2 regions of the Caproiciproducens galactitolivorans genome follow, and region 2 is predicted to be linked to the other one. Evidence: riboswitches for the same ligand, from Rfam matches in the RefSeq annotation. Region 2 holds a riboswitch; the other holds the start of a gene.

Region 1 (7,699 bases), on a different contig from region 2:
ATTTCCAATTAACATTGCCATTCCATATATTGTGTTAAAATAACCAAAGGCTTTTCCTCTATCGGCAACAGGGGTAATATCAGATATTGCTGCTTTCATAACAGTTTCATGAATGCTCATTACACATCCCCACAATAAAATGCTGATGACAGCAAAAGCAGTTGAAGTAGAGAAGCCTAAAACTGATACAGCAATACTTAAAAGCGAAATAGATACGAGAACTTTTATTCCCATACGATCATAAAGCTTTCCGATAAAAACAGCAAGCAATCCATCAATTGCCATAGCAACTGCATATAATGTTGGAATTGCCGCTTGGTTTAATATTCTTTGAAATAAAAAGTGATAGGAAAGTATAGGAAAGCCGGCAAAGCCAAGAACACTAAAAAAAATGAACAGAGAATATAACCAATAATCAGCCGATACCTTCCTTTTTGAAGCTTGCGGTTTTTGATTTGCTGCCCCTCCGGACACGGTGATTGTTTCAAATTGCGACGGATTCGGATACTTATGCTTTGTATATAATACGACGGCAATCGTTAAAATTGCAGGAGCCCACATAATTTGAACCCCCTGCTTATACCCGCCAAAAGATGAAAGACATACCGTAAAAATAAGAGGCCCAATAATTGCGCCGATCTGGTCAAGAGCCTCACTAATACCAAAACCAAATCCAGATCCTATATGCTTTGTTGCATGTGAAATCATAGTATCTTTGCCGGGGCTGCGTACCGCTTTGCCAATTCGTTCAAGAATAATAAATAGTGCTGCAATTTCCCAATGCTCAGCCAAAGCCAGTAATGGAACTGAAATAAGCATAGCATAGCCTATAGTCGTCACAATCCAGCTATTACCGGTTTTATCAATAAAATATCCCGAAACAGCCCGGATTGCATATCCCAGGAATTCTCCAAAACCCGTTATAAGTCCAACTGCCACGGCATTGGCACCCAATACACCTAAATAGCTGCCATAGATACTACGCGCTCCTTCATAAGTAATATCCCCCAAGGCGCTGATTAATCCAAATAATAGAATAAATTCAAGTGCGAGATTTTTCTTTTTAGTTGTTTTATCCATATATTATTGTCTCCCAAATGCTGTTTCTTTTTTGCGCAGCAATTTCTTAGCATTGCCTAATCGGCAGCACATCTTTCTAATTTTGAAAAGCTTAAAAGAATTAAAGATATTATTGCACAAGCAGCTCCGAAATAAAAAGTTGCTGCCGGTGCAACTTTGTCCCATAGGAATCCGGCAATTAAATTTGCAGGTAAGGACATTAGTCCGAGAGAAGCATTAAAAAATCCGTATGCTGTGCCACGCTGATTATCAGGCACAATATGTGCAACTAACGCTTTTGCTATACCCTCTGTCGTCGCATAATAGAACCCGTAAAAGATATAAATGATCCAGATTTGCCATGCTTGATTTGCAAGAGCAAACCCGACATAGGCGATTGCGTAAATCAGCCACCCGGCTTGCATGACTTTAACCCGCCCGATTTTATCGGACAACGCACCTGCCGGTGTGGATAGGAGCGCATAGAATAGGTTAAACAGTGCATATACAACAGGAATTGCGATGACGCTGACACCTACATTTTGAGCACGTAAAATTAAATAGGAATCACTTGAATTTCCTAAAGTGAATATTAGCATTATAATCAGAAAATATAGGAATTTGCCTTTTAAGAGTGTCCAATTAAACTTACTCCCTTGGGGTGAATCCGGTTGAGACTTTTCTCTCACGAAAAAAACAATCAGCAAAAGGGTAATGGCTGAAATCAATCCGCCAATATAGAAAATAATTCTGTATCGCATAATATTTTTCGCAAGAAGCCATAAGAGACCGGCGGTAGCAAGTGGGCCAACAACAGAGCCAAATGTATCAAGTGTGCGCTGATAGCCAAAGGAAAATCCCATTTCCCCTTCTTTTGCGGATTGAGCAACAAGCGCGTCTCTTGGCGCATCCTTTATGCCCTTTCCTATACCGTCGGCAAAGCGGAGAACAAAAGCCTGCCATGCTGTAGAAGCAAAGCCGAACAAAAATCGACTGACTGCAGATAATAAATATCCAATAAATACGATTGCTTTACGCTTTTTTAGTTTATCCGACAAAAATCCAGACAAAATTTTGAAGATGCTTACGATTGTTGTAAGGCTACCTTCTACTAACCCTATCATCTCCTTGCTCATGCCAAGGACTGAGGAATAGAATACAGGCAGGATGGGCTGTATCATATCTTGCCCGAATCCTCCGAAGAAAGCTACCCATCCGAGAGTACGAACATTGTTTCTGTTTCGCTTCATGATGATACACTCCTTTTTTCTCCAACAAAAAAACTTCTATTATTTATAATAATAGAAGTCATTAACCCCAGAAATGGGGTATAAGGCGAACTTCATCGCCGTTATTCTAATTGCTTTAAGTTTAGTCATAAGACTGTGTTTTGTCAACTATAATTCAATGCTGCAAATACAATTGATAAAAGTTAGTATAATTCTTGCAGATGCTGATGCAAAGTGCTATACTACCCTTAAAGGGATGAAGCTCCCCTTCGGAATATCCGAATTGCTGATTACAGCTGATGGCTTCTACAAGATTGTAGAGGTTGTCAGCCTTTTTCATCGTCTAAGGGGGGGACTTATCAGATGGGAGGCACTGTCATGAGAAATATCCTTATCCCGATTGACGGAACGGAACGCAGCATGAAAGCGGTTGACTTGGTAAAGTCACTATACATGCCAAAAGACGTGAATATTGTACTGCTCATGGTTCGGGAAGATATTGCGTCAATGTTTTCTGCGAAAGAATTTGATAAGATAAAAAAGGAAATGAAATCGACTTTGGATGCTGTTTCCGATCAAATGCCGGGTTTTCAGGTGAAAAAAGAAGTAGTGATTGGCCGCGCCGGGGAAGGGATTTTGGATTGTGCAAACCAAAATAACATAGATATCATTGTAATGACAAAATCCACCAAAGACGGTTGGTCTCAAATGATTGGATCTGTAGCGTCTTATGTGGTAAAATACGCTAGTTGCATCGTCATGATTGTACCGGAAAACGGTTCCTATGAACGATTGAACCGTAAATTAGTAAGATGCAAGCATATGGATGATATTGTCACCTTGGCAGGGCAAGCCAGTCTGAAAACGAGCACTTGTTATCTGCCGGTTCAAGCGGGAATATGCAGTTATTTTATTACGGTCTTAGAGGGGAAAATGAGGCTGAATCATCTAGCTTTTAACCCGGATGGAAATATGTGGAACCTTCCGCCTCAGAACAAACAGCCGGATCATTACGATTTAAAGAAAGGGGAAGAAAAAGAGATTCAGGTTGAAATACTGGTTTGTTACGACCATCTGGATCAAATAAAAGTAGTAAACCCAAGCATGACGGAACCACTAAAATTCCATTATATTGCCCGCTTTGAGAACACGGAAAACTAAATAAAAGGGAATGAAGTTCTCCCTTGGCAACAAGCCGAAACGAATGGCTGATGACTTCTACAACAAATTGCGGTAGATGGCATCAGCTGTTTTTTACGGTGCTTACCGCTCAAGAGGGAATTTTTATGACCGATGAACCAACTGAGAAATATTCGGGGCCTGTTCCATTAATTGATGGATTTACGACAATTTATAAGCAAAGCATTGAGGAATTGGATAAGTCAGGGTAATTCAATTTATGAAATGGTGTTATATGAAAGTTGATAATGATATGATGCGGCGCATCCCACTTTATTTTAAGTATTTGCAAAATATCCCCCAAAATATACAAGCCTTGAAGCTAAACGCTATCGCAAAGGATCTTTCTATCCCTTCAAAAACTGTCAAGGGAGATATACAGATTCTGTTAGGTATAGAACGTTTCAGAGAAATTAATCGGGAAGAACTTTTTCAAGCGGTTTATCAGCATATGCTCTGCAAATCAGCAAGTGCGGTGGTATTGGTCGGTGTTGGAAAAATCGGGAAAGCACTTTTGGGTTATGCTGGGTTTTCCGTCTACGGTCTCGACATTCTCGCCGGTTTTGATATTAACGAACAATTGATTCGAAAAGGCGTATCGGGAAAGCCGGTTTATCCTGTTAATGAGTTGGAAGCAATATGCCATCGGTTGAATGCGAAGATTGCCATTATTGCGACACCAGGTATCAGCGCGCAAACGACCTGTGATGCACTAGTCAGAGCAGGTATCGTTGCTATATGGAACTTTTCTTCCGTCCAGCTCAAAGCTCCGAGCCATATGATGATATTCAACGAACGCATGACGGACACGCTTAGATCACTTGCTGCATATGCAAATACAATAACCCAATGTGACATGTCAACAGACGCACAAATTGGAAAGGATTGATGCTTTACGTTCTTCAGCATTTTATTCCCAAATGATGATAAGATTCCTCATCAGGAAGCGGAATCAGAACCGGGCTATTTCAAAGACCTAAATTTGGATCAAATAATCCACCCAATTTTAACCGGCTACAAAACATACCAGCTGGATCGCTGGTTTTTGACACCCCTCGCTAATGCGGATATTATCCAATATCGGCAGGATGTTATGCGTGACCTTGAAAATGATGGGCTACGGGAGCTCATTTCCACTTTTTCTAAAACCATTTTTGAGCTCAATGCCTTTCAAGATCAATTGAGGAAAATTCTGGTTTCCAATGACGCTTATCAAAACAACTATTTGGCCAGAGGACGAATGTTGGATTTTGCAAGTCGATATTGTTCCGTCATCATTGAGGCAGTAAATGGTCTAAATAAAAAGACGATACTTTCGAAAGGCTTACAGAGATTTGTGGACTATCTGCATAACTATCAAGAAAGCGAGAAGTTCCTTACCTTGAAAACAAGCGTGGATGATCTGAAAAAGGAACTTTCCACGGTGCACTATTGTATGTTGATAAAAAACGGCGCCATACGAGTCCGAAAATACGAGAATCAGCCAGACATCAGCGTTGACGTCCGCGAATTATTTGCCCGTTTTCAGCAGGGAAATGTGCAAGAGTACCGCCACAAGCTGACGGAAGAACCTCGGGCAGAGCATGTGGAAGCTGCTGTTCTCAAACTGGTCGCAACCTGCTACCCAAATGTTTTTTCTGATCTGAACGATTTCTGTATGCGGAACTTGGAATTCATTGATCCGGTTATCGCGCAGTTTTCACGTGAAGTTCACTTCTATCTTTCATGGCTGGGATTTATAGCACCTCTCAAAGAAAGGGGGCTGCCTTTCTGCTATCCCAGGCTTACGTCCGGTGCTGACAGGCTCTACGACCTAAACTTCTTCGATCTTGCACTGGCAAAGTCGCTTGGCTCTGAAAACAAGCCGGTTACAAACGATTTTACGCTGGAGCCTCCGGAACGGATTTTAGTCGTCACAGGGCCAAATCAGGGAGGAAAAACTACCTATGCGCGCGCATTTGGGCAAATCCATTATCTTGCAAGTCTCGGCTTGTGCGTTCCGGGAAAAGAGGCATCGCTTTTATTATTTGACCAGATTTACACTCATTTCGAACGCGAAGAAGATTTATCATCACTCAACGGAAAACTACAGGATGATTTGGAACGACTGTATGACATTCTAAGCCATGCCACTTCGAAAAGCCTTATTGTCATCAACGAAATATTTTCTTCAACCACCCTATCGGACGCTATTTTGCTGGGCAACCATATGATGGATGCCATTGTGAAAATCGGCTGTCCGGCTATTTGTGTAACATTTATTGATGAACTTGCCACTTACGGAAAAGAAACAGTCAGTATGATGAGTACGGTAGATGAAAACGATCCTACAATAAGGACCTTTCAAATTGTACGTAAGCCTCCTGACGGACTGGCTTATGCACTTCACATCGCCTCGAAATACCATCTTACTTATGCTCAGCTCAGCGCACGGCTAAAGCAAAAAATGTGAATAGTACCAAGTACGGAAGGAATAGGTAAAAATGGAAGTCAGATTATTAGCTGATGATTTTGATTTTAATATGCAGGAAAAACCCTCTTGTGATTGGAAAACATTGTCTGATGATCTCGAATTAAAACGGATTATATCCGCAATGGGCAACGGGGACGACTTGGTTGAGAATGTATGCGATCAAGTCCTGTCTCATTCTTTGAAAAACATAGAGCAAATTCGTTACCGACAGGATATTCTCAAAGACTGTATTAGTAATTCAGATACCATAAGGAAATTATATAAAATTACTTGTGAAACAAAGGAACAGAAGAGCAGATTATGGTCGTGGTTATCGCCTAATCAGTCTTTGTCAATCAATTATTCAAGCTCCATTACCCTTCTAAAGCTTTATTCCGAAGCATTGTTGAACATCCGTAATGCAGCAGTACGTAATTCGCAGAATTTTCATGCAAAAGGTTGGAAACGATTCATTCAGATGTTGCAAGATGAACTGAGTGATGACTATTTTACACAGGTTAGAGCGTTGCTGAATGAACTAAAAGATGAAGATAACAAAGGAATATTGATTAGTGCTAATCTTGGTAACTATTGTCAAGGTGTGAATTATGTTTTAAGGCGCAAAGAAGGAAAGCATTTTTGGTGGCATTGGAGTTTCTCTCCTGAATTTAACCTAGCGCCAAGGGATGATGCCGGTGCTTCTGATTTTGGAAAAAGACGTGATCGGGCAATTAACGAAAGTACCAATGTTCTTTCACAATCAGCGGAACACATTGGAAACTTTTTTCTGACCCTTCAACAGGAGCTTGCCTTTTATATAGGCTGCTTGAATTTGCACGACAAAATGAAGGAATTAAAGATGCCTCTATGTATTCCTGAATTACTTTCTCTCCGATCTGAAAATAGAAAATTTGATAATTTATACGACATTAGCCTTGCTTTGACCAAAAATACATCGGTTATCGGTAATCGGGTTTGTGCAGAAAATAAGCGCCTTACTATCATTACGGGCGCAAATCAAGGGGGAAAGTCGACATTTCTCCGAAGTATTGGCCAGGCTCAGTTGATGATGCAATGTGGGATGTTTGTCGGAGCTGAATCCTTTCAGGCTCCAATAAGGAATAAAATTTTTACCCATTTCAAAAAAGAAGAGGATAGTTCTATGAAAAGCGGAAAGCTTGATGAAGAACTGTCTCGTATGAATCAAATTTCCGATCAACTCAGTCCCTATTCTTTTGTGCTCTTTAATGAATCTTTTGCGGCTACAAACGAACGGGAAGGTTCTGAAATCTGCCGACAGATTACAAAGGCGCTGATTGATAATAAAATTGAAGTATTTTCTGTTACACACCTTTATACTTACGCAATCAGCTTTCTTCAGGATGGACGTCAGGATGTTCTGTATTTAACAGCACAAAGGTCAGAAGATGGAACGCGGACGTTTCAGATCGCTCCCGGGCAGCCAGTTCAAACTGCTTATGGCGAAGATCTGTATCGCAAAATATTTCTTCAAAAAAACTGGGTTTTGCCCAAAACACAAGGAACAGAGTAGTATCCACTTTATATCGTTCCTTATCAAATAAAAGAATGCAGGTTTGGAGAAGCTATTTTCACACCCTGAATCAACTGCGTCATAGTCCTCCAGACTTTGCTGGTCTGGAGGATTTTTTACTATGCGGTTTAAATTCAATTAAAGTACCGGGGAATCGGAGTGTAGAAATGCACTTCAATTCCCCGGATTTTCTTTTTCCGGATTTAAAGATATGCCTTGTATAAGGCA
Region 2 (16,297 bases):
TATTGTTTGAACGTGCGGCTGCTAGCACAATTATGATTTAAAAGCACTAATATCAAATTTTTCGATATAGCGATATATCTGAATGCAGAGAATACAAAAACACTAGAATAAAATAAAAGACCGGAATAAATACGGTCTTTCAAACGATATATTGTTAAATTTTCCTTGCAATTTTTGTTTTTCCAACGTTACTGTATTGGGGGCAGCTTCCAGAGAACCTAGGAGAGGAACCTTTATTCCTATGTGATTGCGCCAACAATCCTTTGTGATACATAAAAATTATTTGATAACAAGGGTAAAAGCATATACTTTTACCCTTTATCATTCATGGTCGAGGTGACTGGATTCGAACCAGCGGCCTCTACGTCCCGAACGTAGCGCTCTACCAAGCTGAGCCACACCTCGAAAAATCGGCCCTCTTTGGGGCCATGGCTGCGGAAGAAGGATTCGAACCCTCACAAACAGAGTCAGAGTCTGTCGTGCTACCCTTACACAATTCCGCATCAAAATATCGGCAACTTATAATGACTTTATGGCTTTGTCACACCATATATTGTATTCCGTTCACCCCGTCAATACCTAACCTATATCGTAATGGGGGCTAACGTGTCAGCGAGATATATTCTACTACATTCAGCAGTAAAATGCAAGTTTTTTTTTTAATTTTTTTAGTACTTTGTATTTTTTCAGAACTTATTATAAAATTCCCGGTTTATGCCATCTTTTTTTGAAGTAACTTCTTCCTGCGCTCTGCGGGGGAGACAAGGTGCTTTCTCTGTGATAGGCGCTCCTTTACGCACCTCCGTATTTACACAGGCAATATTTTCTCCGCAACAGCGTAAAAACCTCATAAAAAATCATACAATAAAAAAAATTGTAAAATTAGAATACCACATCCTAGAATTATGATATAATAATTTTATAAAATTTCGAGAAAATTCAAATCATATATAAAAGCAAAATGAAAGGAGGATTATTTAGTGAAAAAAGGATTAAAAGTGGTCTGTTTCATTGCAAACAATTTTGAGGATTTGGAATTGTGGTACCCCGTTCTAAGGCTTCGGGAAGCAGGTGTAACCGTTCATCTGGTCGGAGAAAAAGCCGGCGAAAAATACATCGGGAAATACGGCGTACCTGCCACTTCCGATTATGCGTTTGGGGACATCGCCATCGAGGATTACGACGCACTTCTGGTTCCGGGCGGCTGGGCTCCGGACAAGCTCCGGCGTTTTCCGGAAGTGATCGAGATGGTTCGCGCAATAGACAGAGAAAACAAACCAATCGGTCAGATTTGCCACGCAGGCTGGGTTCTGATTTCCGCAAAAATACTGAATGGAAAGAACGTCACAAGCACGCCGGGTATTAAAGACGATATGGAAAACGCGGGAGCAAAGTGGCTGGACAAGCCCGTGGTTGTGGATGGCAATATCGTTTCCAGCCGCCGGCCGCAGGATCTACCGGGGTATATGAAAGCTTTTCTTTCCCTTCTTGAAAAGCGTTATCCGGATTCATAAATACGAAATCTGACGATTAAGATACTCGTATTTCACCGCCAAACAAAATACAAAAAAGGACGAACAAAGTATGATAAAAACAAACGAAGACGGCACGCTTGACATGAAGGTGCTCGAAATAAGCGATATCATCGACATCTCTTTGTTGCAAAAATTCCAGGATAATTTTGCAATCGGTATGAATTGTGCCAGTGTGACCGTAGACCGTAACGGCACCCCGGTAACAAATCCCAGTTCCTATACAAGATTTTGCGACGGATTTGTCCACCAGTCTCAAATTGGTGACCGCCGCTGTGCCGAATCCCACCACCGCATGGGCGAAATGGCCGCCCGCTCCGGCAGGCCGTTTGTCGGACAATGCCACGCGGGTCTGATTGATTTTGCCGCACCGATCATCATTAACGGCGAACTGATCGGAACCGTTTTGGGCGGACAGGTACTTTCGGAAAACCCCCGGGAGGAGCATTACCGCAAAGTTGCAAATGAAATTGATGTTAGTGGGGACGGGTTGGTCGAGGCGGTAAAAAAGATCAAGGTTACGGATATGAAAAGCATCAGCGCCGCCGCGGAAGTTTTGTTTATTGTCGTCAATGCACTCGCCAAAAACGGCTATGCAAAAATTGAGCTTGAACATCTCGCTAAGCTTTTGGCAAATAAATTCATCGAGATTTCGTCCACTCTGGAAGAACTTGCGTCCTCCGCGCAGAATATTACGGAACGGCAACAGGACCTGAACGAAGAGATTTCGCAAGTGGAAACCATTACGGAAGAAATTAATGATGTTTTGAAATCCATCACCCAAATCGCATCCTATACAAAGATTCTGGGCATCAACGCATCCATAGAATCGGCTCGCGTCGGGGAGGCTGGAAGAGGATTCGACGTCGTTGCAAAGGAAATTCAGACCTTGTCCCAAACTTCCAACGATACGGCCGAACATATCATGAAGCTAACAAAGAAGATCAAGGAATCCATCCAAGAAACCGTAAACAACTCTAATATCACTTTACATACGACCCAGGAACAGTCAAGCGCAATGGAGGAGGTTTCTGCCGTGATACAAGAATCCGTTCATATTGCCGATCAGCTCAACAGTCTAATGAAGCAAAATTAAGGAACGCCTGCCGAAAACGGCAGGCGTTCCTTAATTGCGTTCATTCTTTTGCGCCATACTCTTTTTCATATCTTTCAATGCATACTCGTATGATCTTCTTCGCTTCCTGCGCGTCCTGTATATGCTCAACAGCCGTAGCTTTTCCTTCGAGCTGCTTGTACACGGAGAAAAAGTGCGACATTTCTTCAAGCACATGTTTCGGCAGTTCCGTTATATCGTGATAGGCGTTATAGGTAGGGTCATGAAAGGGAACGGCAATAATTTTCTCGTCCACAAACCCGCTGTCCAGCATTGCAATGACACCGATCGGGCGACACCGAACAAGAGAAAGAGACTGTATATCCTCAGTACAGAGCACAAGAACATCCAGAGGATCACGGTCTTCCGCTATCGTGCGAGGAATAAACCCGTAATTTGCGGGATAATGCGCGGAAGTATAAAGAATTCGATCCATATAGAGCGTACCCGTACCTTTATCAAGTTCATATTTCGTTTTACAACCTTTCGGAATTTCAATGACCGCGCAAAAATCGTCTGTCTGGATTCTTTCTTTGGAGATATCGTGCCAAATGTTCAAAAATACCCCTCCAATATTCTTTTCGATGCCCCCTTCAAACGGGGTTTGAGTATGGCTATTATAGCTAGTCTGAGCGGAGAGCCGAGAAGCCGCCCCTCTTTCCCCCTCCCCGGAGTAAACAAAAAAGCTGATGCCTGCTGTGTATGCCACAGAAGTCATCAGCTTTAAAAGCAATTTTAGCATTCGCTATGGGAGAACTTCATTCCCAGTAAGTATTCTATCATAATCCAATAAAATGTCAATGTATTTCGGAGACAATCTGAACACACTATTCAATCCCCAGTTCTTTCTCACGCTTTTTCAATATTTGAAATGTTTCCGAAAAATCAAGGGTTGCAAAGTAATCCATCGGGGTTTCCGCACGCCGGATTAATTCAACAGGCCCGTCCTCTTTCAGGAGCAGCTCCGCAGAACGCAGGCGACCGTTATAATTGTACCCCATGGCGTGCCCATGTGCTCCCGCGTCATGTATTACCAGCAAATCGCCCTTATTGATTTTCGGAAGCATACGGTCAATTGCAAATTTGTCGTTGTTTTCACACAGGCTCCCAGTAATATCGTACCGATGGTCGCAGGGCGCGTTTTCTTTGCCCATAACCGTGATATGGTGGTACGCCCCGTACATTGCCGGGCGCATCAGATTTGCAGCGCAGGCATCTACGCCGATGTATTCCTTGTAAATATGTTTTTCATGGATTGCCGTTGTGACAAGGCAGCCGTATGGCCCGAGGATGTAACGCCCGAGTTCGGTGTAAATATCCACATTTTTAAGTCCCGCCGGAACCAGAATTTCTTCGTAGGCCATTCGGACGCCTTCGCCAATTTTTTCAATATCCGCCGGTTTCTGTTCGGGGCGGTACGGAATGCCGATTCCGCCGGACAGGTTAATGAAGGACACGGCAATTCCCGTCTGCTTGTACAGGTCAACCGCCGTACGGAATAAAATACCCGCCAGCGTCGGATAATACGCGTCATCCGTTGTATTGCTTGCCAGAAAGGCATGCAGACCGAACCGTTTCGCTCCATACGAACGCAGCTTGAGAAACCCTTCCTTCAACTGGTCGTAGGGGAACCCGTATTTTGACTCACCCGGATTATCCATAATTGCGTTGCTGATTTGGAAGGTTCCGCCGGGATTGTAGCGGCAGCAGATAGTTTCCGGAATACCCGTGGCTTCTTTCAGATAGTCAATATGCGTAAAATCGTCCAGGTTAATGATTCCGCCCAGCTTTTTTGCCAGCACAAATTCCTGCGCAGGCGTGTCATTGGAAGAGAACATGATATCGCTTCCGTGGAAGCCCACCGCGTCCGCAAGCATCAGTTCTGTTAAAGAAGAACAGTCCGTACCGCAGCCTTCTTCCTTCAACAGGCGAAGCAAAAAAGGATTTGGGGTTGCCTTTACCGCAAAATATTCCCGGAAACCGGGATTCCAGGAAAAAGCCTTTTGCAGCCTTCGCACATTTTCCCGAATTCCCTTTTCGTCGTAGAGATAAAATGGAGTGGGGTATTTTTCAGTAATTTTTTTTAATTGTTCTAGTGTAACAAACGGCTTCTTCAAGAAAATCAACTTCCTTCCATCATTGTGATCAGCGTAATTTCATTTTTCAATGCTTCTTTAAAAAGCTCAATCAGATTCCGTTTTTGGGAGTACAGGCAGGTTGATTCGGATCCTGCCGCGGTGTCCCCTGTCAGTACGTTTTTCGAGTCCGCAATCAGCCGGATTTGGTGCTGCCCGGTTTTCGTATGATAAACCTGCGCCCCATCCAACGCAAACGGCGGGTCGGTGATAATCACGACTTTCAACCCCCGAGCGACAGCCCCCTTGATCTGGGGCATCAGCTTTGAAAGCGTCTGCCCGGAAACGGCGAGATAGACCCGCTCCTTCGCCTTGTCAATCATGTTTTTCATTTTGTCAAAAATATTTTCTTCGCCCTTTACGGTGATATAACCCCCGGTTTCCTCCCTTTGCTCCGGGAGAACCTGCGTAAGCAATTGTGCGTATTCCTGCATGCGGCGAATCCGGTTACCGCAGAATTCCTCCGCCGGAACCGGAAGGTAGTGGGTTGCGGTATCCTCTTCTATAAACGCCGCGCCCTTTTCCACAAGGCCGGCGAGCGCCGTATACGTATTCGAGCGCGAAATCCCCGTCGCCTTCGCCGCTTCGTATCCCGTCATCCTGCCCTCGGAGCAAAGCATGAGGTAGAGCACCGACTCCTGACGGGTCAGCCCGAAATAGCCCAGCATTTCAGCGGCATCCATGCAATCCCTCCAGTAGTGTTTCTTTATAGGAACACTATAACCGCTTCCGGGCAATTTGTCAATAGCGTATCATACAAAATATCCGCCCGGCGTGAAAAAACAGGCAAAAAAGCTGGGGCGTATTCCGCCCCAGCCGTCATGATTGCAATCGCAAAAGCGGCTATGGTTTCCCATAGCCGCTTTAGATTTAGGAATCATCAGCTTTCAAAAATTTTGTCGTGAATTTTCTTTTCCATATTTCCAAGCGCTCCGGCATTGATTTTCGAAAGAAGCCCCCGCTGTACTTCGTCGTAATACCGTTTCGCGCGGGCAAGCTGTTTTGTTGCCTTTGCGATTTCCGCCTTATAGTCCGTCATGATCGCGGCAATCTCCGAGCGGTGTTTCTCATCCGTTTTCTCCGCAACCGCGGTCTTGTAAATATCGATGACCTCGTCATCGGGGCGGGACGGGAAGTATTCATGCGGCGACGTGCTGTCGAACACGCACAGGCCAAGCTCTCTTAAAACAATCATGTCCACGCTGTTCGGGTCAAAGGCGCAATGGTATACCTCTGTTTCATATCCCGCGGCGCAAGCATACTCGGCAATCTTTTTTAAAAACGTGGACTTGCCCGTTCCGGGCCGCCCTTTGATAAAATACCGCTTTGCAAGATGGGATGTAAGGCTGTCGATATAGTCAAGGGAACCGTCCATGGTTGCCGCGCCGAAAAAGCGATGAATCTGCTCCCCTTTTTTCGCAAGCGTATTCCCGCCGATTACCCTTTCAATCGTATCGGATGCCAGCTTGTTGGCGGCAGCAAAATCCATATTCGATATATAAATCTGCTCCCATCGGTCATGAATTTCCAGCGCCGCGGCAAAATGGCGGCGGGCCGCCTCCAGCCCTGCAAAAGTCTGGTGCAGGTTTTCGTCATTCAGAATTGCAGCAACGCTGAATTCTTCTTCATCATAAAGCGGAAAGTTGATAACACCGGCGCTTTTTTCCGGAACGATCACGCCTTCCAGCGAATTGTCCAAGCAGTTATGAATCAGCTCGACATGAAAATTTTTTTCAAGCGCGTCGGCGCAAATGTTCCCGACAATATCCGCTACTGCAACGGACGGATAACCGTCTAAGCGGACAACCGTACGCAGGCGGCTGAAATTTGACTCAAAAAAGCTCGCATAGCCCCTTGCGCTATTGGACCGGATATAATAATTTAACGTATATTCGGGCAAAATATCCCCTCCTCACTTATCATGCCGGCTTATTCCATGATGTACGAAAGGAAACTGCTCGCATGGAAAGAACGGCATATCTATCAAATTATATGTCACAGCTTTTATTCCATGCATAAAAACAGCGAACCCGTTTTTCAGGTTCGCTGAATATTTATTTCTTTTTCTGTTTTTCTGCGATATCCCTTGCGGCAACAATGCCGGTCACAGAAGCCTGCATCAGACCCCGGGTGATTCCAGCCCCGTCTCCCACGGCGTACAGATTCTTAATCGCCGTTTCAAAATTATTCCCAACGGATATCTTCGAGGAATAGAATTTCACTTCTACGCCGTAGAGAAGCGTATTTTTGGAATACAGTCCGGGCGCCAGCTTATCGAAGGCCCGCAAAGACTCCACAATGCTTGTCAGATGGCGATGCGGCAGCACAAACGAAAGGTCGCCCGGCACCGCGTTTGTAAGGGTCGGAATCGTCGTGGACTTTTTCAGCCTTGTATAATCCGTACGCCTGCCGAGGAGCAGGTCGCCAAGCCGCTGCACCATAATACCGCCGCCGGTCAGCATATTGCCAAGCTGCGCGATATAGCGCCCGTATTCAATCGGCCGTTTGAACGGTTCCGTAAACTTGGTGGAAACAAGCAGCGCGAAATTGGTGTTTTCGCTGTGCTTATCCTCATCCGCATAGGAATGCCCGTTCACAACCGCGATTCCTCCGTCGATTCCCCCGTCGTAATGCTCCTCGCTAACAATCCCGCCGGGGTTCATGCAGAAGGTGCGAACCTTATTTTCAAACGTATCCGAGTAATAAACCAGCTTGGCCTCGTACAGATTCTTCGTCAGGTGATCCATCACCGCGTTCGGGACCTCTACACGCACGCCGATGTCCACTTCGTTATTGATGGTAGCAAGATTATTCTCCTGCGCGATACGCGCAAGCCAGTCCGCACCGCCGCGGCCCGGGGCGATAACGACATAAGGCGCGCGCACCAGGGTGCGTTCCCCCTTGGAATCAACAAGCCATACGCCCTTCGCCTTTCCGCCCTCCACTTCAATCGTATCCGCCGTAGTATGCTCGCGGAATTCAAAATTCGGACGGCTGGAAAGATAGCGGTACATACCGCGCAGGACTTCAAAGGAATATTCGGTTCCCATGTGGCGTACCGGGCAAGGGATCAGCCGGATGTTCTCCTTGCGCGCCTCATAGGACACTTTTTCCGCGAATTTGTCGCTTTTTCCAAACACCTTACACGGCGCTCCATAATGGAGATAGATCTCATCCGCATAATGAATCAATTCCCTTGCTTTTGCAACCGGCATATAATCGGTGATATTGCCACCGACTTCCTCCGAAAGGGAAAGCTTTCCATCGGAAAACGCGCCGGCACCCGCCCAGCCATTCATAATATTACAGGTAGGACAGTGGGCGCACTGTCCGGAAGTCCTTGCCGGGCAGGCGCGGCGGTCTATCGCGCTGCCAGAATCGACAAGCAGAACCCGTTTTTCAGGGGCGAGCTTATCCATTTCCAGGGCAGTAAAAATGCCGGCTGGGCCGGCTCCGATTACTATAACGTCATAATCAAACATATTTTCAACCCCACGTCTTAATTTTGAGCAAAACATAGGTATTATACCATTAAAAACAAATTTGTCAAATACTTTCTTCAATCATCCGGGAGAGTGTCCGCTCAAATGCTTGGTCATCCTGTTTGGTACGTTTTCTGATTTTTCCGGTTCTTCCACCGGCGCGCCGCACTTCCTGGCCGAGCGCGCGTTCGAAAAGAAGACGGTCCATGTTGGAATTGTCGTAAATCATCCCATTCTGGTTCAGCACCTTCGCTTCCTTGGCAAGGGCCATTGCCGCCACGCCGAAATCTTGGGTAACGACGATATCCCCGGCTTCAATCAGGTTGACAAGGCGGATATCCGCGCTGTCACGCCCCTTGTCAACGGTAATAACAGTGCTGTAACCGTCATGAATCTCGTGGCTGGTATCAATCAGCATTGTGACCGGAAGGGCTTTTTCACGCGCCAGCCGAACGATAATTTCCTTTACCGGGCAGGCATCCGCATCCACCAGAATTTTCATCGACCCATCGCCGCCTTCAAAATTATGCCATTTTATTATAGCACAAATCCCAAATTTTTTTTAATTATAACAGTATTGTAATGAATTTGTTACAGTTTTAATACTTACATTGACATTTGTATACCTCCGGAATATGATTTATTGGTAAACGTATACCCGAAAGAAGGAGATTTATGCGAAAACCCGCCCTTTTACTCTGGCTCGTCTTGTGCATGATCGCTCTTGCCGCATGTACGGCAAAGGCAGAACCTTCTTCCGTGCAATTGGCATTATCCGCGCCTTTGGAAGACGCTGCTGCGCAAACCGTCTATACAAACGAAGAATTGGGATTTTCCTTTGCAATACCGGACAGTTGGGAAACGGAAAATTATAAAGCTGTCGTCAGCGAAAAAACGCTGAAGGATGGTTCAAAAAAGACCACCATCTCTTTTGAGTTTCAAGGGGATGCGGAAAACCCTTTGCTCTCCATTTCTCTTGTTCCTAAAAAATCATGGGAGTCGGCTAAACACACAGCAAAACCGATCTATCTTGGCACAAGGGGAAATACTGTCTATATTGGTAAACTGCCGAAGGAATGTCCCTACGACGTAGGAACGAAGGCGGATCTGTACAACAGCATGATCCTCCCGACGGAAGAAGTAAAGAAACGGTTCAAAATATTAAAAAATACCGATTCACAATAACAGTAAGCTGCCAAGGACACTGGCGGCTTATTTTTATAAGATCGCGATGATTTCGTCCAGCGTTTTAACACAGGCGTACAGCATTTTATTCAGTTCAGAATTTGGCTTTACCATATCCGGCACCATTACCGTTTTCATGCCCGCGCGGTAAGCCGAGGTAATGCCGTTGAGGGAATCCTCAACCGCCATACATTCTGTGGGCGGAACCTGAAGCGCGGCCGCCGCTTTCAGATAAATATCCGGGTCCGGCTTGCTTTTTTCCAGCATATCCCCGCACACAATCGCGTCAAAGTACGGAAGCGTATTCGTGCTTTTCAAATGGTGCAGCGTGGTTTTCCTCTGTGTGGAGGTTGCAACCGCAATTTTATAGCCGTTCGCCTTCAGATAATCCAATAAAGTGTAAAGCCCCGCTTTCACCGGAACCCCATTTTCCGCAAGGTATCCCTTGAAGTATTTGGTACCGAGTTTGATAAAGTCCTCATAAGGGAAATCCTTGCCATAGGCGTCTTTGAAGGCTTTTTCCACATATTCATACGTGAAGCCCATAATCTGCCCGTAGATTTCATGAGCGTCCGCGCAATGAAGCTCCTGCCCGGCTTTTGCCCAAGCCTGCATCTTGACGCGTTCCGTGTCAAACATTGTGCCGTCCATATCAAATATGACTGCTTTGATCATTGTATCAACCTCACCATTTATTTTAAGGGCGCAAGCAAGTTCTGTCCGTTTTGAATTTTGCTGTAATTATACAATACCCCATCGTCCAAGTTCAGCCGGATGTGCGCGGAAGCGGCCTTTCCCAGCCTTTCTTCGTACTGCTCCAGCCGACGGAGCCGTTTCACCCGCGCCGCTGATTTTCCCTTGGATTCCCCGCGGTTAAGCCCTTTTTCCAGCCGCTGCCGCGCTTCCTCAAAATAACCCAGCACGTTACAAAGGGTATTTTCGTGATATGAATGCATATAGCAAAGCACCCGGCACCCGCTGCCGTTAAAAAGCCAGTAGATCGGCCTTTTTTTATACAGCCTGCAATGTTCCTGGTAAAAGGAATACGTATAATACGCCCGTATCTTTTCCAAAGGGCTGCCGCTGCCGTCCATGGCAGAGGTAAGGAATTCCAGATTTTCCTGCAGGAACGCCTCCCCAAACACGTACCGGATGAAAGCGACCACCTTCGCCACAAGGTCATCCGGTATCTCGTTGCAAATCGGCACCGCATCCGTAACGTCGGTATCGTAGCCCGGTACAGGAAAGCGGCCGAAGACACAGCCAACCGCAAAATGGAGGAAGCTTCGGGTGTCCCGGGCAAGCGCGGCGCGTCGGACGGTAATGTCCCGTTCTTCCACTTCCGGGGTCAGGCTGTTCTGCAAGCCGTATATGCCGATGAAAATACGGTTGATCTCCTCTTCATTTTCCTTCAGCCGCTGAAACCGGCACTCCGCGTATTCCTTCCACGCGACATAAGCATCTGCTATTTTTCCGCTTCCGGACCTAAATTTTAAAAACGGGTGCGTTTCGAAATTCCAGCTTGTTTCGGAAAAATCCCAATCCGCTTTGGAGATCGCAATATTTTCGCGGACAAGCGCGTCTATCCGGGACTTCACGCTTTCATCAATGCGGAGCGGAAGCTGCGCAATGTTCCCCGCCTGATAATTTAACGTCGGGTTAATTAAATTCAGCATTGCAAACGCGCATTTGCTGGACAAAAAGCCCAGCGCGTAAAGGACATCCTCCCTGCGGTTCATAAAAACCGAGGAACCGGCAATGTCAAACACAAAGCCGCCGGGATAATAACGCACGCCGAATCTGGATGAGCTGACGAAAGACCATGAAATACTCGGCAAAAAATAATAATCCTGCCCGGGGAAAACCGCGGATTGCCCGGACTGCACCCGGTATTTGCTGATTTCCTCCCCGAAATTTTGAAAATTCACAACATACTCCTGATTTCCGTACCATTTCCGGAACCCGCCGCCCTTATTGTAAGGATACCATTTCAGCGGACTTTTTTCACAGTCCTCCCTGCCGGAACAGTGAAAATGGATTTCTTCGCGCGGCACCTCAAACCAATAGCGCAGGAAGCGTTTATTGTTGCAGGTAAAAAGACCGTTGGTTACGGCAGCGTACGCGCCGATACCGGAGGTATTGGCGAAAATTTCCCCGTATTCCCTGTCCACCCAATACGCGATCGGCATTCCGGGGATTCTAGTAAAGCGAGCCGACGGTGTTTCATAGCGGTAAGGGCACCGGGGATTCCGGGAAGCTTCGATCGCCTTTTGCTTCTGCACCTCCATACCGCCGCGAAAATCGGACAACCTTAAGTAAACGCCCGGCCTCGTCTCTGGCCCGTTTTTCAGGACAAAGGTGCAGACCGGCACGGTTGCTTCCTCAAACGCGGAATACTCCAACTGGATAAGGGAAGATATGGATTTCTCCCGTAGGATGTATTCCCTTAATTTCTGATACGTTTTAATGAACATCCACACAAACGGGGACATAAACGCGCAATACCCGTTTTCTGTGCAGAATCCGAAATTACGGTATAAAAACACCGCGAACAAATCGCCGGCATATGCATGATAGTGGCGGTTGACATACGCTTTCAGCTTCGTATTCATCTTATAAAGATACGGGGGATTTGTCGCCACAACCGGATAGGTTCCCGCCATTGCCCGCGCCTGACGGATAAGCGGCGGCAGCTTTTTCAGCGTATCCTCCCGGAGAGCCGGGGAAGGCAAACCGCCACATTCCCCCTGCCGGATTTCTTCCAAACGACGGTCAATGCGTTCAAAATGCAGGGAACCGACCGAAATCAGGCTGCCGTATTCTTTGGCGTCCCAAAAAGAAGCCGTTAAGCTCTGCATGTCCTCCTGCAGTTCTTCATCCCCATCAGCCACAAAGGAAAGCAATTCTTCGCTGATTCCGTTGCTTTCCTGAATTGGAAACAGATTGAGCGGTATTTTTCGGTTAAGGATATCCGCGTTATAGCTTCTTGCTTTCATGAAAAGGGCAAAATAAGCCAATTCATACGAACGCTGATCCACATCAAGACCGTAAAGATTATGGCGAAGAATCTGCTCGGCTGCGTCATAAGCCGAATAGCCACATTCCCGGTATATTTCCACGAGTATCTCAAAGGCGTAAACCAGGATATGCCCGCTGCCCATGCAGGGGTCGAGGATTTTTATTTCCTGCGGGGAAATCTCCTGTCCCGCCGCTTCCTCCCCGCCCCCCAGATAATAGAGAAGCTTCTCCTTCAACGGGCTTTTGGGGTGGCGTTCCAACCAGTATCTGCCGAGCGAATTGTCAACCATGCTGCGCACAATCCAGTCGGTCGTAAAAAATTGGGTTGCGGCGGGGACATCCTCACGCTTTACCCGCCCGCCGTTCAAGCCGGTTACTGCATTCTTCCGGTCATCGTTATAGTACTGGTAAAGCCAGCCGACGATTTCAACCGCTTCGCGGAAATCCTCTTCGGAAATACCGTCGACCAGCCTTCGGACAATCCCGTTTTTGTCCTGGAAGGACAGTTCCAGCAAAGCGTCCAGATACCCGCATGCACTCCTGAAATAATCCGGCAGGATTTCAGCAAGGGAACGGCAGCAATCGATAAACAGCGAGGTAAAAAGCGCGTCGGTTTTTTCTTTCTGCGGCGCGGCAGCAACAATATCCGGAAGAATCTGCCCCGGATTTTTCGAAGACAGCACGCGCACACCGCCGGGCAGATACCCGTTGACTTCCATAAAACGAACGCCGATGATCCGTTTAAACCAGATATAGGACACTTCCTCCGCGACGACATCGAGCCCCTTTTCCGTAACGTCTGCCGCAAGCTCGGCAATCAGTTTTCCGCTGCCAATATTGTCCGTAATCCTTTGGGCGACCGATGCAATGAGCTTCCTTCTCGCATTGATTGCAAACGCCTTAATCGCCGTCTTATTCACTACATCGATACCTCCCCAGACTGATAAACATATCATACCATACCCTATTGCAATTTCAAAGAAAAATCGTAAGGCAAGGCGTTCTCCCTGCGCCTGCGCAATGAGAAAGAAGCAATTGACCTCCACGGCATCTTTTGGAAATGCCGCAAATATAAAGTGAACCTTATTGACATCGAAACGCAAATTGATATATCATAAAAAACACATGAACGGATGGGAAGTCGGAAGGATATGCTGGGAACAATTGTAAACGCGCTTGCAGTAGTGGCAGGAACCGCCTTGGGGCTGGTTTTAAAAAGCGGAATCCGGGAAAACTATCGGGAAACCATTATGAATGCGATTGCCCTTTCGGTGCTGCTGATCGGCATTATGAGTGCGGTGAAAGCCAATAATCTGCTCCTGCTGATTACCTGCATGGCCATGGGCAGCATAATCGGGGAAGCGCTGAAAATTGAGGACAGGCTTGAGGGCCTTGGCAAAATAATAGAGCGCCGGATCTCCCGTTCGGACGGCGGGGTCGCGAAAGCCTTTGTAACCGCCAGCCTGATTTTCTGTGTCGGCTCCATGTCAATTGTCGGTTCCATCGAAAGCGGCCTTACTGGAAACCATCAGATGCTTTTCGCAAAATCAATACTAGACGGAATCTGTGCCGTCTTCCTCACGTCGTCGCTGGGCGTTGGCGTGATTTTTTCCGCCGCCGTAATCCTGCTCTATCAGGGAACAATCACCCTTTTGGCTTCGTCCTTAAAATCGCTCCTGACAGCGGAAATGATCCGTGAAATTACTGCAATCGGCGGCGTTTTAATCATAGCGATCAGCTTGAACATGCTGAAAATCAAAAAAATAAAGGTCGGCAATATGCTGCCGGCCCTTTTCATTCCTTTTCTCTATTTTATTGTAAAGAAACTGATTGGAATGTAGGATTCCACTACTCTTCGATATAAACTGCGTCTGCACATCGCAGGCGCAGCAATATTCTTTAGAAACTATCCCATCAGCATTTGGTTTTGAAAACCTCGTCCTGATAGACGTCCGAAACGGAATGATCCGGATAATAGCACAAAATCATGCCGTTGCTCTTGCTGACGATAATCGACGGACCGACCGTTCTGTTGTGATCGGAAATTTCGAATTGGTAGTATTGATCGCCGCCATAGGAAAGGTTTTCGTTCATTAACTCCAACCGATATTGATTATAATTCAAGCGGATCGTATTTTTAATTACGCTCTCGGCCTCTTCCAGGTCAATATTCTGTACAGTCAGCGTCGGCTGAAGCTCCGCAGACTGTTCCTTTGTGGAACCGGCTTTGGTGCAGGCGGCCGGAATCAATAAGAAAAGCGTCAAAACGATCAGAACCGTAACCTTCTTGATCTTCATTGAAATCCCACCCCTGTTCATCACTTTTTCTATCTTAATCATAGCCCGGGCACAACGGGAAATCAAGAAAAGCAACAGAACTGTAAGGGGTTGCTACAAAACTGTAAACGGTGCGCCGGACTTGCAGTTTCAGAAGAAAACGGACAACCGGATAACTTCAAAAAGCGGTCGGCTGTCAAGTAAAAAAAGAGGAATAAACATGAAACAAAAAAGAAATTATCCGAAAGCCATTTTGACCCGAAAAGCGGAAAACAGCATTCTGGCCGGCCATCCATGGGTATATAATACCGAAATTTTAAAAATCGAGGGCGCATATCAGAACGGTGAACTCATCGATGTATTCAATACCCGGGAAAAATACCTGGGCACAGGATTCATTAACGACCATTCCAAAATCCGAATCCGCCTGCTTTCCCGGAACGCGAACGATGTTTTCGACGAAGCCTTTTTCGAGCGCCGCCTGCGGTACGCCTGGAACTACCGCAAAACGGTTATGGGGAACGATTTGTCCTGCTGCCGCATAATTTTCGGTGAAGCGGATCAATTTCCCGGGCTTACGGTGGATCGTTTTAACAACATACTGGTTACGCAGACGCTCTCCCTTGGAATGGAAAAATTGAAACCGATTCTCTTTCCGCTGCTTTGCAAAATCCTTGCGGAAGACGGACAAACCATCGACGGCGTGTATGAGCGAAATGATGTTACGATCCGCGAACTGGAAGGCATGGAGCAAAACAAGGGCTTTTATCCGATTCTCGGATTGCCGCAGCCGGAATCCACGCAAACAACGATTCTTGAAAACGGGATCGAATACAGCGTGGACTTTGAAAACGGGCAGAAAACCGGATTTTTCCTCGACCAGAAATACAACCGCAAAGCGGTCGCGCAGCTTAGCCGCGGAAAAAAAGTACTGGACTGCTTTACACACACCGGTTCCTTCGCGCTGAACGCGGCAAAGGGCGGCGCCGAACGCGTCCACGCCGTGGATATCTCGGAAGACGCCATCACCATGGCACAGGAAAACGCAAAGCGGAACGGCCTTCAGGAAATAATAACCTTTCAAACCGCAAATGTATTCGACCTCATTCCGGAGCTGCCCTGCGGCGCGAAGGACGGTTACGATTTCATCATATTGGATCCTCCCGCCTTTACAAAATCTCGCCATACCGTTGTTCACGCGATAAAGGGCTACAAGGAAATCAATCTGCGCGCAATGAAGGTGCTGCCGCGCGGAGGATATCTGGCAACCTGCTCCTGCTCCCACTTTATGACCGACGAGCTTTTCCGCAGCATGCTCCGAAGCGCAGCGTTCGATGCGCATGTGTCGCTGAAACAGATCGAAGCCCGCCAGCAGGCCCCCGACCACCCCATTCTGTGGAACGTGCCGGAAACAAGCTATCTGAAATTTTATATCTTCCAAATCGTATAATGGAAATCCTGCGGCAGCCTGCCGCATAATTTTTTTAATTCTACTTAACGTCACTTCCCAACAGTCCGTACCATGCCCTGTATCGGAAGTATTTCCCGAACTGC

The links. A riboswitch is a leader RNA that binds a small molecule or an ion and turns the genes downstream of it on or off. The one in region 2 is predicted to bind fluoride.
Region 1: another riboswitch for fluoride. It lies ahead of P9B68_RS09120 (redox-sensing transcriptional repressor Rex); the one in region 2 lies ahead of P9B68_RS04130 (inorganic diphosphatase).

What each region holds. Positions count from the first base shown of each region.
Region 1 covers NZ_JAJUFJ010000011.1:93,017-100,715, forward strand. Annotated here, with positions in the region: gene P9B68_RS09105 (MFS transporter) at 1-1,080, opposite strand, end outside; gene P9B68_RS09110 (MFS transporter) at 1,137-2,309, opposite strand; fluoride riboswitch at 2,355-2,418, opposite strand; fluoride riboswitch at 2,532-2,604, shown strand; gene P9B68_RS09115 (universal stress protein) at 2,667-3,449, shown strand; fluoride riboswitch at 3,447-3,516, shown strand; gene P9B68_RS09120 (redox-sensing transcriptional repressor Rex) at 3,703-4,356, shown strand; gene P9B68_RS09125 (MutS-related protein) at 4,450-5,919, shown strand; gene P9B68_RS09130 (MutS-related protein) at 5,951-7,471, shown strand.
Region 2 covers NZ_JAJUFJ010000003.1:129,978-146,274, reverse strand. Annotated here, with positions in the region: tRNA gene P9B68_RS04150 (tRNA-Pro) at 329-405, opposite strand; tRNA gene P9B68_RS04145 (tRNA-Gln) at 430-503, opposite strand; gene P9B68_RS04140 (type 1 glutamine amidotransferase domain-containing protein) at 981-1,514, shown strand; gene P9B68_RS04135 (PocR ligand-binding domain-containing protein) at 1,585-2,628, shown strand; gene P9B68_RS04130 (inorganic diphosphatase) at 2,669-3,205, opposite strand; fluoride riboswitch at 3,348-3,421, opposite strand; gene P9B68_RS04125 (diaminopimelate decarboxylase) at 3,474-4,763, opposite strand; gene P9B68_RS04120 (TrmB family transcriptional regulator) at 4,769-5,464, opposite strand; gene P9B68_RS04115 (hypothetical protein) at 5,662-6,681, opposite strand; gene P9B68_RS04110 (NAD(P)/FAD-dependent oxidoreductase) at 6,836-8,263, opposite strand; gene P9B68_RS04105 (YaiI/YqxD family protein) at 8,328-8,765, opposite strand; gene P9B68_RS04100 (hypothetical protein) at 8,939-9,448, shown strand; gene P9B68_RS04095 (HAD family hydrolase) at 9,482-10,123, opposite strand; gene pglX (BREX-1 system adenine-specific DNA-methyltransferase PglX) at 10,141-13,386, opposite strand; gene P9B68_RS04085 (DUF554 domain-containing protein) at 13,618-14,307, shown strand; gene P9B68_RS04080 (hypothetical protein) at 14,381-14,764, opposite strand; gene P9B68_RS04075 (class I SAM-dependent rRNA methyltransferase) at 14,964-16,193, shown strand; partial or broken gene P9B68_RS04070 (PLP-dependent transferase) at 16,244-16,297, shown strand, end outside.